DNA from 2 places in the Pectinatus frisingensis genome. Region 2 is predicted to be linked to the other one. Evidence: riboswitches for the same ligand, from Rfam matches in the RefSeq annotation. Region 2 holds a riboswitch; the other holds the start of a gene.
What was found. Region 2 has a riboswitch for S-adenosylmethionine ahead of F8M42_RS11500 (trans-sulfuration enzyme family protein). Riboswitches for the same ligand answer to the same signal wherever they lie in the genome.
Positions count from the first base shown of each region.

Region 1: linked by a shared signal. The riboswitch ahead of metK (methionine adenosyltransferase) and the one ahead of F8M42_RS11500 (trans-sulfuration enzyme family protein) in region 2 are both predicted to bind S-adenosylmethionine.

Region 1 covers NZ_CP045424.1:1,294,024-1,301,079, reverse strand. Annotated here, with positions in the region: gene hisD (histidinol dehydrogenase) at 1-133, shown strand, start outside; gene dapF (diaminopimelate epimerase) at 230-1,075, shown strand; gene F8M42_RS06050 (YicC/YloC family endoribonuclease) at 1,068-1,988, shown strand; gene remA (extracellular matrix/biofilm regulator RemA) at 2,038-2,310, shown strand; gene gmk (guanylate kinase) at 2,312-2,926, shown strand; gene rpoZ (DNA-directed RNA polymerase subunit omega) at 2,929-3,141, shown strand; gene coaBC (bifunctional phosphopantothenoylcysteine decarboxylase/phosphopantothenate--cysteine ligase CoaBC) at 3,141-4,340, shown strand; SAM riboswitch class I at 4,397-4,499, shown strand; gene metK (methionine adenosyltransferase) at 4,568-5,758, shown strand; gene priA (primosomal protein N') at 5,998-7,056, shown strand, end outside.
Region 2 covers NZ_CP045424.1:2,450,057-2,457,112, reverse strand. Annotated here, with positions in the region: gene F8M42_RS11515 (MFS transporter) at 1-890, opposite strand, end outside; gene F8M42_RS11510 (LysR family transcriptional regulator) at 1,031-1,909, shown strand; gene F8M42_RS11505 (MalY/PatB family protein) at 1,957-3,132, opposite strand; gene F8M42_RS11500 (trans-sulfuration enzyme family protein) at 3,163-4,296, opposite strand; SAM riboswitch class I at 4,358-4,459, opposite strand; gene F8M42_RS11495 (cysteine ABC transporter substrate-binding protein) at 4,506-5,387, opposite strand; gene F8M42_RS11490 (amino acid ABC transporter ATP-binding protein) at 5,415-6,167, opposite strand; gene F8M42_RS11485 (amino acid ABC transporter permease) at 6,169-6,846, opposite strand; gene F8M42_RS11480 (amino acid ABC transporter permease) at 6,815-7,056, opposite strand, start outside.

The DNA.
Region 1 (7,056 bases), 1.2 Mb from region 2:
TTTTATAAAAACTTCCTTCTACCAGCATATAACACACCAAGGCTGTGAAAATCTTGCAGAAGCCTGCATGAACCTTGCAGAAACCGAAGGACTTGCTGCCCATAAGGAATCCGTAGCCATAAGACTAAAATAACTCATATTATATTTTCTTTTATCCCGTATAGGTTGCATTAAGTCAAAATAAATATTACAATTAATTTATATAGCTATAGGTGTAGGAGGATCTACTATGCAATTTAAATTTTCTAAATGGCACGGCTGCGGTAATGACTTTGTTCTTGTCAATGGTTTTACAGAAGACTGGCAGACTATTCGTTCTGCCGCTATTACAATCTGTGACAGAAATTTTGGCATTGGTGCAGACGGTGTCATTTTTATTCTTCCTTCCGATAAATGTGATTTTTGTATGCGTATTTTTAATTCTGACGGTTCGGAAGCTGAAATGTGCGGTAACGGTATCAGATGTTTTGCCCGTTACGTTTACGAAACAGGCCTTACCAATAAAGAGGAATTTACCGTAGAAACTAAAGCCGGTACAATAAAACCACGTCTGGTCATTGATGAAAAAAACGAAAACTCTGTCTGTGTCAATATGGGACAGCCAGTTTTAGAAGGTGAAAAAATTCCTGTGCATGGTTTCGACGGCTCTGCCGTTATCGCGCAGCCATTAAAGATACAAGACCATCAGTTCAAAATGACCTGTGTATCCATGGGCAATCCTCATTGTGTTATCTTTGTCAATGACATGAGTGCGATAAACATAAGCAAATGGGGACCGATACTGGAAAAGTATAAAATTTTTCCCAATAAGACCAATGTAGAATTTGTTCAGGTCATTGACCGGTCACACATGCGCATGCGCGTTTGGGAACGCGGCGCTGCCATCACTTTAGCGTGTGGCACCGGCGCCTGTGCCAGTCTGACAGCAGCGGTATTAAACGATCTGACTGACAGAAAAGCCGCTATTAAACTCGATGGCGGTCTGCTTTCCATCGAGTGGAATAAAGATGATAATAATATCTACATGACCGGTCCGACAAAAAAAGTATTTGAAGGTATATATTACAGTGGATAAACTAACAGCCAAAATTTCAGCGGTACGAAGTATGACCGGCTTTGGTACAGCTGTGTGCAATAAAAATAATTACACGATAAGTGTAGAAATAAAATCTGTTAATAATCGATATAAGGATGTTGCCGCTCATTTGCCCCCCGGCCTGCGGGCTTTAGAAGTAATTATCAACGATTACCTGAATAAATATTCACTGCGGGGTAAAATTGATGTATATGTTAATTTCACTGATACCAGCGGCACTAACAGCATAATAAAAGTAGACAAAAACTTACTGCTTGCTTACAAAAAAGCCCTTGATGAAATTGCCCGTACATTGTGTCAACCGACGCAGTACAATTTTTCTTCTAATGATCTTATTGCATTGTCAGTTTATCCCGGTATTTTAACAAAGGAGGATATATTACCGACTGTTGCTGAAATTAAAGATGACTTTATCAATACACTTGGTGAAGCATTGACTTTATTCATCGAAATGAAAACTACCGAAGGAAAAAACCTTTGCAGCGATATATTGTACCGACTTGCCATCATCCGCGATAAAGTCACACTGCTGTGTGATTTGGCTCCTTCAATAATTGAAAAGTACCGGCAAAATCTGGTCACAACTTTAGGTGAATATTTAAACGCCAACGATATCGATCAGACACGTATTATTCAGGAAACCGCTATTTATGCTGAAAAAACAAATTACACCGAAGAGACAACCAGATTACAAAGCCATTTGCAGCAGTTTGAGCAAACATTAAGCACTGGCGGCAGCATCGGCAGAAAACTGGACTTCATCGTCCAGGAAATGAATCGAGAAATAAATACAATAGCATCAAAAGCCAATTCCGCTCAAGCGGGACAACTTGTCGTAGACGTAAAAGGTGAAATCGAAAAAATCCGCGAACAAATACAGAATATAGAATAAGCCGGCATCGTTGCACAACAGCTTATTTTACAGAAAGGCTGCGTTTTATATGAATATTAAATTAATTAATATCGGGTTCGGCAATATTGTATCCGCTAATCGAGTCATTGCCATTGTCAGTCCCGAATCAGCTCCAATCAAGCGCATTATCCAAGAAGCACGGGAAAATGGTCAGTTAATTGATGCTACATATGGACGGCGTACACGGGCTGTTATAATAGTTGATAGTGACCATGTTATTTTATCGGCTATTCAACCGGAAACAGTCGCCAATCGCATAATCGATGACAATGATGAAATAGCAAAGGATAAAGATAAATAAGATGCCCAACAGAGGAAATTTAATAGTTATATCGGGACCGTCCGGTACGGGAAAGGGCACTATCTGTAAAAAACTTTTAACGATGAACAAAAATATATTTTATTCTGTATCGGCAACGACCCGCAGGCCACGTCCACACGAGATCAACGGACGAGAATACTGGTTTTTATCAAAAGTTGATTTTGAAAAAATGATAGAAGAAAATGAACTTCTGGAATGGGCTAATGTATATGGTAATTATTATGGAACTCCGTCTGAAAAAATTGACGAGCTGCGCTTACAAGGAAAAGATGTGTTGCTGGAAATAGATACACAGGGGGCACTCAACGTCATGAAGCAGGTCGCCGACGGCATATATATCTTTTTATTACCACCGTCACTTGATGAATTGGAAAAACGAATCCGTCGGCGCGGCACTGAAACTGAAGCGGTAATAAAAAGACGACTTGATGCCGCTGCACAAGAAATAGCTTTGGGTACCCACTATAATTATGTTATTGTTAACAGAAACCTCAGTCGGGCTGTCAATCAACTCAACGCCATAGTCGTTGCCGAACGATGCCGTACTGGACGTAATCTGGAAATCATTAATAAAATTAAAAACAGGGAGATATAATAATGGATATAGTAAATCCGTCACTTGATGAATTAATGCCTAAAGTCGACAGTAAATATACGCTTGTTGTGCTGGCGTCAAAACGGGCCCGTCAAATATTGGATGGTTCCAAAGTAAGAGCTACCAAGGTTTCAACCAAAAATGTAACTAATGCACTTGAAGAAGTCGCTGAAAACAAGATTACCTTTCAGCGAACGAAAAACGGAATAAAATGATGTTGGCAAATAAAAATATTTTATTGGGTGTTTGCGGCGGAATAGCAGCTTATAAGGCAGTAGAAATCGCAAGCCGGCTGCGTAAACTCGATGCAAATGTTGATGTTATCATGACACAGGCAGCAACAAAATTCATCACACCGCTGACTTTTCAAGAAATAACCGGTAATCCTGTCAGCAGTGATATGTGGGAAAAAGTGCATAATTGGAATGTAGAACATATTGCTTTAGCCAAAAAGGCTGATGTTGTATTGCTCGCTCCGGCAACGGCTGACATTATCGGCAAACTGGCATCCGGCATTGCTGATGATATGCTTTCTACGACAATTATGGCAACAACGGCACCGGTATTCATAGCTCCGGCAATGAACAGCAACATGTATATTAATCCCATTTTGCAGCGTAATCTGCAGACACTACAGCAGTTAAGCGGTTATCATATAATAACTCCGGCTACTGGTCATCTGGCCTGCGGTACCAATGGCATTGGCCGATTACCCGATCCTGCTGTACTCGTTGAAGAAATTACAAATTATACTGCACAGGTACAGGATCTAAAAGGAAAACGTATCTTAATTACTGCCGGCGGAACTAGGGAAGCAATTGATCCCGTGCGTTATATTGGCAATCGATCCAGCGGAAAAATGGGTTACGCGCTGGCTGAAGAAGCAGCCAGACGCGGTGCGTCAGTTACACTTGTCAGTGGTCCGACATCTCTTAACGTGCCTGCGGGAATCGAGTTTATAAAAGTAGAAACAGCATGTCAAATGCAAGAATATGTCGATACCATTTTTGCGGCCAGTGATGTTGTAATCATGGCTGCAGCCGTGTCTGATTACCGTGTAAGGAAAATTGCCGGCCAAAAAATAAAAAAGACCACGGAAGCATTTACTCTTGATCTGGTAAAAAATCCTGATATTTTATCCGCGCTGGGCAAAAGAAAATCCATCGAACAGATTTTAGTGGGTTTTGCTGCCGAAACACAAAACCTGCTGACTTTTGCCAAAGAAAAATTACAGCGTAAAAATCTTGACATGATTATTGCGAATGATGTAAGTCAAAAAAATGTCGGATTTAATTATGATACTAATATGGTAAAAATAATAACTCGTGATGCTGCTGTCGAAGATATTCCACTTATGTCAAAAAAAGCATTGGCCGCAATAATCATCGACAAGATCCGGAATTTAAAGAAATAAATTCAGTTGACATTTATTATCAGGTAATGTATTATTAGTTTAACAAATAAATATCGAACTCATCGAGAGCAGTGGAGGGACTGGCCCTGTGAAGCTGCGGCAACCATTGATTTTATCAAACGGTGCTAATTCCTTTAGGTTTTACCTATGAGATGAGAGTATGTATTTTCAGCTCTCACCATTGAGAGCTTTTTTATTTGCTAATTTTTAATATGTGGAGGAAAAATATGGCTCAAAAACGTGTACTTTTTACTTCAGAATCGGTTACTGAAGGCCACCCGGATAAAATTGCCGACCAAATTTCCGATAGTATTCTGGATGCTATTTTAGCCCAGGATCCACATGGCCGCGTAGCCTGCGAAACATTAATAACGACCGGTCAGGTTCATGTAGCCGGTGAAATATCCACTAATTGTTATGTCGATATTCCTAAAATCGTTCGCGAAAAAATCAAAAGTATCGGTTATACCAGAGCTAAGTTCGGTTTTGATGCTTCTACCTGCGGTATTTCTGTGTCCATTGATGAACAATCTCCCGATATTGCTTTAGGTGTTGACAAAGCACTTGAAGCCAAAAATGGTGATATGTCCGAAGAAGATGCCATCGGTGCCGGTGACCAAGGTATGATGTTTGGTTATGCCAGTAATGAAACACCGGAATATATGCCGTTTCCTATTGCTATGGCGCATCGTTTGTCTCGTCGTCTGACCGAAGTACGCAAAAATAATGAAATACCTTATTTACGGCCTGACGGAAAGACTCAAGTAACTGTGGCCTATGAAAACGGTAAACCAGTTCATATAGAAGCTATTGTAGTATCTACTCAGCATGATGCCAATGTCTCATTGTCAACTATCGAGAAAGATATCAGGGAAAAAGTTATTACTCCCATTATTCCTGCTGATATGGTCGATGAAAACACCAAATATTATATAAATCCCACCGGAAAATTTGTCATCGGTGGACCGCAGGGAGACTGCGGACTAACCGGCCGGAAAATTATTGTTGACACTTATGGTGGTATGGCACGACACGGCGGCGGTGCATTTTCAGGTAAAGATCCAACAAAAGTTGATCGTTCCGCATCCTATGCAGCCCGTTATGTAGCCAAGAATATTGTGGCTGCCGGTCTTGCTGACAAATGCGAAATACAGCTAGCTTATGCTATCGGTGTTGCCCACCCGGTATCAATAATGGTCGACACCTTTGGAACGGGTAAGATCGATGAAGAAAAAATCATTCAATTGATCAAAAAACATTTTGACTTGCGGCCTGCCGGCATAATAAAAATGCTTGATCTATGCCGTCCAATCTATGCCCAAACCGCAGCATATGGTCATTTTGGCCGCACTGATATCGATTTACCTTGGGAACACACCGATAAAGCAGCTCTTTTAAAGCAAGAAGCCGGTATATAAATCCGATTTTTTTATTATTTAAAATCATTGTAAATTCTATTCATGGGGTTGTCACACGTAAATATTTTCATTCATAAATATACAACGTGCCGTCTTATCCGTCCTCAAAAAGATGGTTGATTGCGCAGCGGCAGCGGAATATATTTTTGTAATGTCAATGTAATTCGCGCGGCAGCTCCATATTTTATTGAGAAGTAAAATTTCTTTTGCTTATATGATATAATTAAAATGGTGATTTTATGAAATTATTAGCAGATGTATTTATAAATATACCAGTAAAAACCATCGCTACCAGTTATACTTATATCATCCCGGAAAACTTAAATTTTCTAAAAACCGGATGCCGTGTCATAGTACCATTTGGTGCGAGAAAAATGGAAGGATTCATTGTCCGTATAACAACTGTTGACCAAACTGACCACACTTTAAAAGAAATAATCGATTCTATTGATATTGAACCATATTTTACTGATAAAATCATGTCAACGGCCCATTTTATCGCTGACTTTTATCTTTGTTCATTAGGGGAAGCACTCCGTCTTTTTATTCCTGGGAAAAATAGTATAAAAATCAACAGTAGTTATCAGGCAATACCCACAACAGCCTCTTTATCGGCAAGTGAGCAATCTATTTATAATTTTATATTGAAAAATCCAGATTGCAGCTTAAAACAGATCCAGGATTTTTGTAAATTCGACAGCACTGCACTATTAAAAGAACTATTGGATAATAAAATCATATTCAAAAATTATATTTACAAAAACCGCTCAAATAAAATTTATACCTCTTATGTCCGAATAAATAAAAATATAGTCAACCAAACTTTATTGGACAATATGACACGAAAAAAATCTCAAAAAAAATTGTTAGAATTTTTATCTGATGATCATCTTTACAGTATCAATGAACTTAACAAGCAGGGTTTCTCACGCAGTATTATAAAGACTCTGAGCGACAATAACTATATTACCATTACCAAACAGCGTACTTTTCGTGACAGCTATGACCATGTCAATCCTGCTAACAATCCTTTTGTACATCTGACAGCCGAGCAAAACGCTGCAATGGCAGAAATAATACCATATATAGATAAAAATCAACCGCATACTTTCTTGCTGCATGGAGTTACCGGCAGCGGTAAAACACAAATCTACATTGAAACTGCCCGAAAAGTTTTGCTGCAAAATAGACAGGCCTTAATTCTTGTACCTGAAATCGTACTAACAGGCCAATTAGTTATTTCCCTTAAAAAATATTTTTCTTCCTCTGTCGTCGTAATCCACAGCCGGCTTACAGTA
Region 2 (7,056 bases):
TTGTTATGGGCCTGACTTAAAAGAATCATACCGATGGCGAAAACAAGAAAGGCGGGATACATGACAAAATTTTCGCCTTTTTTATCAAAAAGATGACCGGTTATTGGGCGAGAAAATAAAATGATGATGGAATAAACGATAAAAAAGGAACTGCCGGCACTGACTAAATCGATTTCTCTGGTATAGGGGGCCAGAAAGCTGATTATGCTTGAGTAAAAGAACCCCAGTAGTCCACCGATAACAGCTATAGGTAGGGCTTTAAATTCGATAAAGTTATTGACGGCGAAATTGCCGTGGTCGACTTTTACAGAAGTGGTAAGAGGTTCAGCGTTAAGTTTTAGCAGTAATGCTGATAGAATGCTGACAGCTAATATTATGGCACAGATGGCAAAAATTATTTGAAAACTTATGTGCTGACTCATGTATATACCGAGAAAAGGTCCTATGGCCGACGCCAGTGTGACGCTCATAGCATAATATCCAACACCTTCACCGCGACGTGATGCCGGAATGATATGGGCAATTATTGTTCCCGTGGCTGTGGCTGCGATGCCGAATCCGATTCCGTGCAGCGAACGAATAAATAGCAGGAAAGAAATGTTATCAGCCTCAAAATATAAAAATGTAGTTGCGAAATAAAGTACCAATCCTATCAGCAGCATTTTTTTTTGGCCAATTTGTTCAATGGTTTTACCGGTGAATATACGTGAAAAGAGTGCGGTTAAAATAAAAATACCTGAAGCCAGGCCGGCAACTCCGGGGGATGCCTGAAGTGTATCCATTGCGTAAATTGCAATGATTACAGTGAGTGTATAGTATACAAGATAAATAAAAAAATTGGCTACTGAATCCATTGTAAAATTTTTCGTCCATAATCGTGCTTCACTCATTAACATTACCATCCTTAATTTTTATAAAAGTGATGTAAGACGGTTTTTATTATAACATTGAATCTTTATATGTTAAAATATATAATTAACTATATTGCTTATTCCTTGTAAGCTATAATCAATTTATTGGGAGAATGATTATGGATATATTACAACTGAAATATTTTCGTGAAGTTGCCCAATCGGAAAGTATGACCAAGGCTGCTGAAAAATTGCATATAGCGCAGCCATCTCTGAGCAAGACCATTCTTCGGCTGGAAAAAGGCTTGGGAGTGGCTTTATTTGATCGTGTTGGAAAACGCATAAAGTTAAATGACTGCGGAAAGCTTTTTCTTAAAAGAGTAGAGCGCGTTTTTAATGAACTGGATGCCGGGCAGCGGGAATTGGCGGACTTGGCCGGCATCGGGCAGGAACATGTTACATTGGGAGCATCTTCTTCACGATTTTTACCTAATCTTTTGAATGGGTTTCTTGTAGAGCATCCTCAGGTGAACTTTCGCCTGAGACATTTTGCCAGACAGGCAGAAATGCAGGAGCAGCTGCTTAATGGGCAGATAGATTTAAGTATTTTTTTTCTGCCGATAATTCATCCGCAAATTCATTCGGAACCGTTAATCGATGAAGAAATATTCTTAGCCGTGCCGCCGAAACATCATTTAGCTGACAGGAAAAGTATTCAGCTGCGGGAAGCAGCTGCCGAATCGTTTATCAGTTATACTGCCGATTCAGAGCTTTGGGATATTACTCATAATTTTTGTCGTCAGGCGGGGTTTGAACCTAGCATCGTTTTCGAGATCGAAAGCTTGGAAGCAATCGCTACATTAGTTAATGCAGGCTTGGGTGTTACTTTTTTACCGGCCTATTGGCGCCAAAGTGATATTTCTCATCTGCCGGTGCAGCTTCATATTGAAAATCCTGTTTGCCAACGAACTATTTGGCTGTCTTGGATCAAGGGACGTTATATGTCACCTATAACAAATATTTTTAAAAATTTTGTCATACGGTATTTTTCCCGATAAAGCTTTAAAATTGGGGAGAAAGTATTGATGAGCTCGATGTAGTTTGCCTACAAATTCAACTGTTGTGCGGCATCCGCTAATTGATACAATGCTTTTTTTAATATTGGTTTTGGACAGGCAGCGTTGAGACGAACATATTGTGACAGTGAATTGCTGAACCAGCAGCCATCATCCAAAGCCAAATGTGCTTTATTTACCATAAAATTGTGCAATTGCTTTTTGTCTAGCCCTAATTTTCGGCAATCCAGCAGAACAAGGTATGTCCCTTCAGGATAATTGGGTTTGACAGCGGGAATGTATTTAGCACAAAATTCATTAATGAACTTGAAATTGTTTTCGATATAATTTAATGCGGTTTCAAGCCACTTGGTGCCATATTGGTAAGCTGCTTCGACGGCTATGAGGCTGAAACAGTTATTGCGCTGTAAATCGAGAGTATCCAGTACTTTAGCAAAAGTATTTTTTAATCCAGCATTAGGGAAGACCACTATTGATGCCTGTAATCCGGCTAAATTAAAAGTTTTGCTTGGGGATAAACAGGTGACGGTGTTTTGGCGAAATTGTTCTGATATACTGGCTAAAGGTATATGTTTATGGGAATTGAAAGTTATATCACAATGAATTTCATCGGCAATTATCAGTATATTGTATTTCAGGCAGATGTTGCCGAGTTTTATTAACTCATCTTTTTTCCATACTCGTCCGACAGGATTGTGCGGACTGCATAAAAGTAACAGTTTGGCACCGGCTTTAGCTTTTTCTTCCAGCTGTTCGTAATCCATTTCATAATGTCCGGCAATATTTTTTAAAGGATTTTCTACTAAAATACGATGGTTTTTTTCTATTACATCGAAAAAAGGATAATATACCGGTGGCTGGATAATTATTTTATCGCCTGGACAGGTTAAGGTTCGTATAAGCAAGCTTAGTGCGGTGACTACACCCGGAGTATGAAGCATAAGCTTTGGATCTGCTGACCAGTCATGTCTTTGCATCAACCAGCTGCCTACCGTATTAAAATATGTTTGCGGTCTTGAAGTATAACCAAATATTCCCTGCATGGCTCTTTTTTGCAGTGCTTCACTGATGGGGGCAGCTGTTTTAAAGTCCATATCGGCAATCCACAAGGGAACAAGATCATTCCTGCCGAATTTTTCGGTCAGTTCATCGTATTTGGCAGAAAAGTTGTTCTTTCTGTCAATAATTTCATCAAAATTTATCATATGTATGCTCCTTTGTTTTAAAATATATCTTTATTGCAGGGCTTGTTTCAAATCGGCAATAATATCTTCGCTAGATTCAATGCCGACGGATAATCGCAGTAATTTATCAGTAATACCAAGCTTCTCTCGTACTGCTTCGGGGATATCCATATGAGTTTGGCGTGCCGGAAATGTAATCAAGCTTTCTACACCACCCAGACTTTCGGCAAATTGGATAAAAGTTACTTTGTTTAGTATTTGCGGTACGAGAGCTGCATTGTCAACAGCAAAAGAAATTATTCCGCCATAGCCGGAGGCTTGTTTATCATGAATTGTTTTACCGGGATGAGTGGGCAGCCCCGGATAATAAACTTGTGTAATATGTTTTTGATTTTGCAGCCAGGCAGCAATTTTTTTGGCATTATCATTATGCCTCTGCATCCGCAATGCCAACGTTTTTAAACCGCGAATCAGCAGCCAGCTGTCAAAAGGACTTAAAATACTGCCGGCAGCATTTTGGATAAATTTCACTTTTTCGGACAACTGTTCACCGTGTACAATTACAACTCCGCAGAGCAGATCATTGTGTCCGGCCAAATACTTAGTACCGCTGTGGATTACAATGTCTGCACCTAAGTCTAAGGGCCTTTGGAAATAGGGAGTTAGGAAGGTATTGTCGACAATGAGCTGCATGTTGTTACATCGGCAAAGTTTGGCAATAGCGGCAATGTCCGCTATTTTCATCAGTGGATTAGTTGGAGTTTCGATAAATATGGCTTTGGTGCTGGGGGTTATGCTTGATTCGATTGCAGATAAGGAGGTTGTATCAACTGTTGAAAAATCTATGGAGAATTTGGCAAAAATATTTTGAAATATGCGATATGTACCTCCATAACAATCATCTGTGAGCAAAATATGGTCACCAGGTTTATATAGTAACAAAACGGCTGCTATCGCAGCCATACCCGACGGAAAAACAAAACCTGCTGTACCGTTTTCTAATGAAGCCAGCCCGTCTTCTGCTACTTGACGCGTCGGATTTTTACTCCTGGTGTAATCATAGCCGGTACTTTGGCCTAAAGCTGGATGAGCAAAAGATGCCGTGTTATAGATTGGTGTGCTGATAGAACCAGTCTGCGGGTCGGTATTGACACCAATATGAACGATTTTTGATTCTAAATGCATAATTGTGGACCTCCTTATAATAAAAAAAGGTTCTTTCAAAAATGAAAGAACCTGCCTTAGTCTCTCATTTTTCAGGTTATACCTGCAGGAATTGGCACCTTGCATTATTATTGCCGGTTGCCGGGCGTCATCGGGCCAGTCCCTCAGCCTCTCGTAATAAGAGTTAACATATACAATTATAATGGATAACAGTTGTCTACAGGGGAAAATTATTTATTGTTTACTGCACCACCTTCGACAACCAAATCTTCAGGATTGACGGCACTGCCATAAACAGGTTTTAATGTTTCTTCATAATCTTTATGGAAAAAGTTTTCAGAAGCTAATTTCTTGATATCATCATTGATGAAATTTAATAATTCCTTGTTACCCTTCTGGACTGCCGGAGCGATGGTATCAATATTTCCCAGTGAGGTAATGCCGACGGTAAAACCTTTGTTTTTTAAAGCCCATGCCAGGACTTCTGTGTTATCGGTGGAAAAAGCATCACCGCGGCCGTCGAGAAGAGCATTGTAAGTTTCGGTATATTGGTCAAACTTCAAAAGTTTTATATCAGGATAGTTTTTGGAAAAATATGTTTCGGCTGTTGTTCCTTTGGCGACGATCAACGTTTTTCCCTTCAATTGGTCAGGACTTGTAATAAGTGCGCCATCCGGAGAAACAACGCCTAATGCAACCTTCATATATGGCAGGGCAAAGTCTACCTGTTCAGCACGTTCAGGTGTGACGGTAAAGTTGGCAAGAATGACATCGACTTTGCCGGTTTTTAAATATTCTACGCGATTTGCCGGTTCTACAGATACATATTTGACTTTTACACCCAGATCTTTGGCCAATCGGTTACCATAATAGATATCGTAGCCTTGGTATTCACCATTTTGGTCTATGTAACCAAACGGAGCTTTATCACTGAATACACCGATGGTTATTTCACCACTTTTTTTAATGTCGTCAAGTGAACGAAAAGCAGTCGGAGAAGTGCTGTTTTGCTGCTGGGAGGTATCTGGGCTGCTTGCGCAGCCACTGATGAATACAGCTGCTGTCATAATAATGGCTGCTAAAAACAGTAAATGGATTTTTTTAAGACTCATTTCAATTACCTCTTCCTTTTTCTGCGATTATTTTACAGAATTAAATTCGAAACTGTTTAAAAATTGTTTGGCCCGGGTCGTTGAAGGTTGAGTGAAAAATTGTTCCGGGGTATTTTCCTCGACAATTTCACCATCGTCAAAGAAAAAAATTCGATCAGCTATTGCATGGGCAAAAGACATTTCGTGTGTTACAATCAGCATTGTCATTCCCTGCCGTACCAATCCTATTATTACGTCAAGGACTTCGCGAACCATTTCAGGGTCTAAAGAAGCAGTAACTTCGTCGAAAAGCATTATCTCCGGATTCAATATAAGTGCCCGGATCATGGCAATACGCTGCTTTTGTCCGCCGGATAACTGGCGGGGATAGAAGTTTTCCTTATCAGCCAAGCCTATTCTTGTCAATAATTTGCGTGCTGTCTGCTGTACTTCGGATTTTTTTCGTCGCTGTACTTGTAGTGCAGCCAGAGTAATGTTGTCTATAACCGTCAGATGATTAAATAGTTCATAGCTTTGAAAAACCATACCGATCTGCTGGCAGATTCGTGAGCGCGGCAATGATTCATCGCTGATGCAGTCATTTTTGAAATAAACAGCGCCGTGGTTGATTTTTTCCAATCCATTGATGCAGCGGAGAAAAGTTGATTTACCACAGCCGGAAGGACCTACTATCACGATGACTTCACCTTTTTTTATTTCCATAGAGATATCTTTTAATATAGTATGGTTGTCATATGCTTTTTGCAGGTGCTCTATTTTTAGCAATATTTCTTGTTCCATATTATTTCTCCCATTTTTTTTCCAAATGTTGTGCAAGTATTGTCAGTGGCCAGCAGGAAAGAAAATATAGAAAAAATATTGTACCATATATCCATAAAGCTGCTGATGGTGCCGTATAACGATTTGCTTCAATTATCTGCTGGCCGGTTTTAAGCATCTCGACTACGCCAATCAATACCACTAATGAAGTAGTCATGATCATGCGTGTGGCCAGATTCATCGCCGGCGGTATTATTTGCCTCAGTGCCTGGGGAAGTATGATGAATCTGTAGAGCTGCAATTTACTGAACCCCAGGGCAGTGCCGCTTTCAAATTGATTTTTTGGAATAGAAATAAAAGCACCGCGTACGAGATCACCCATCTCGGCAGTTCCCCAAAGTATAAATACAATGACTGCCGCGGTAAAACCTGATAAATTTATGCCAACAGCCCGGGTCAATCCGAAGTAAGTCACGAATAAAAGGACAAGCTGTGGCATAATGCGGATAAATTCAAGATAAACACGTGTGATAGTATGAATGATTGGATTGCGCAGTGTCATCAATAGTCCCATTAGTGTGCCCAGTAAACAGGATGCAATAATAGTTATAACCGATAGTTTTAAAGTAACTATTAATCCCAATAAAAGACGGACACCATTTTCCCCATCAAAAAGTACACGAATCCCCAAATCCTGCATAGCGGATTCTCCTTTCCAATACCGCTGCCATAAGAGAAATTGGTAGGAGTATAATGAGATATGCCGCTACAAGGAGTAATAAAGCTTCATCAGTCTTATAATATAAACCAATTAAATCTTTGGCGACATAAATAAGGTCGGCCAGAGCAACCACGCTGAATACGGAAGTTTCCTTGATGAGAAAGATAACATTGGCACACAGCGGTGGGA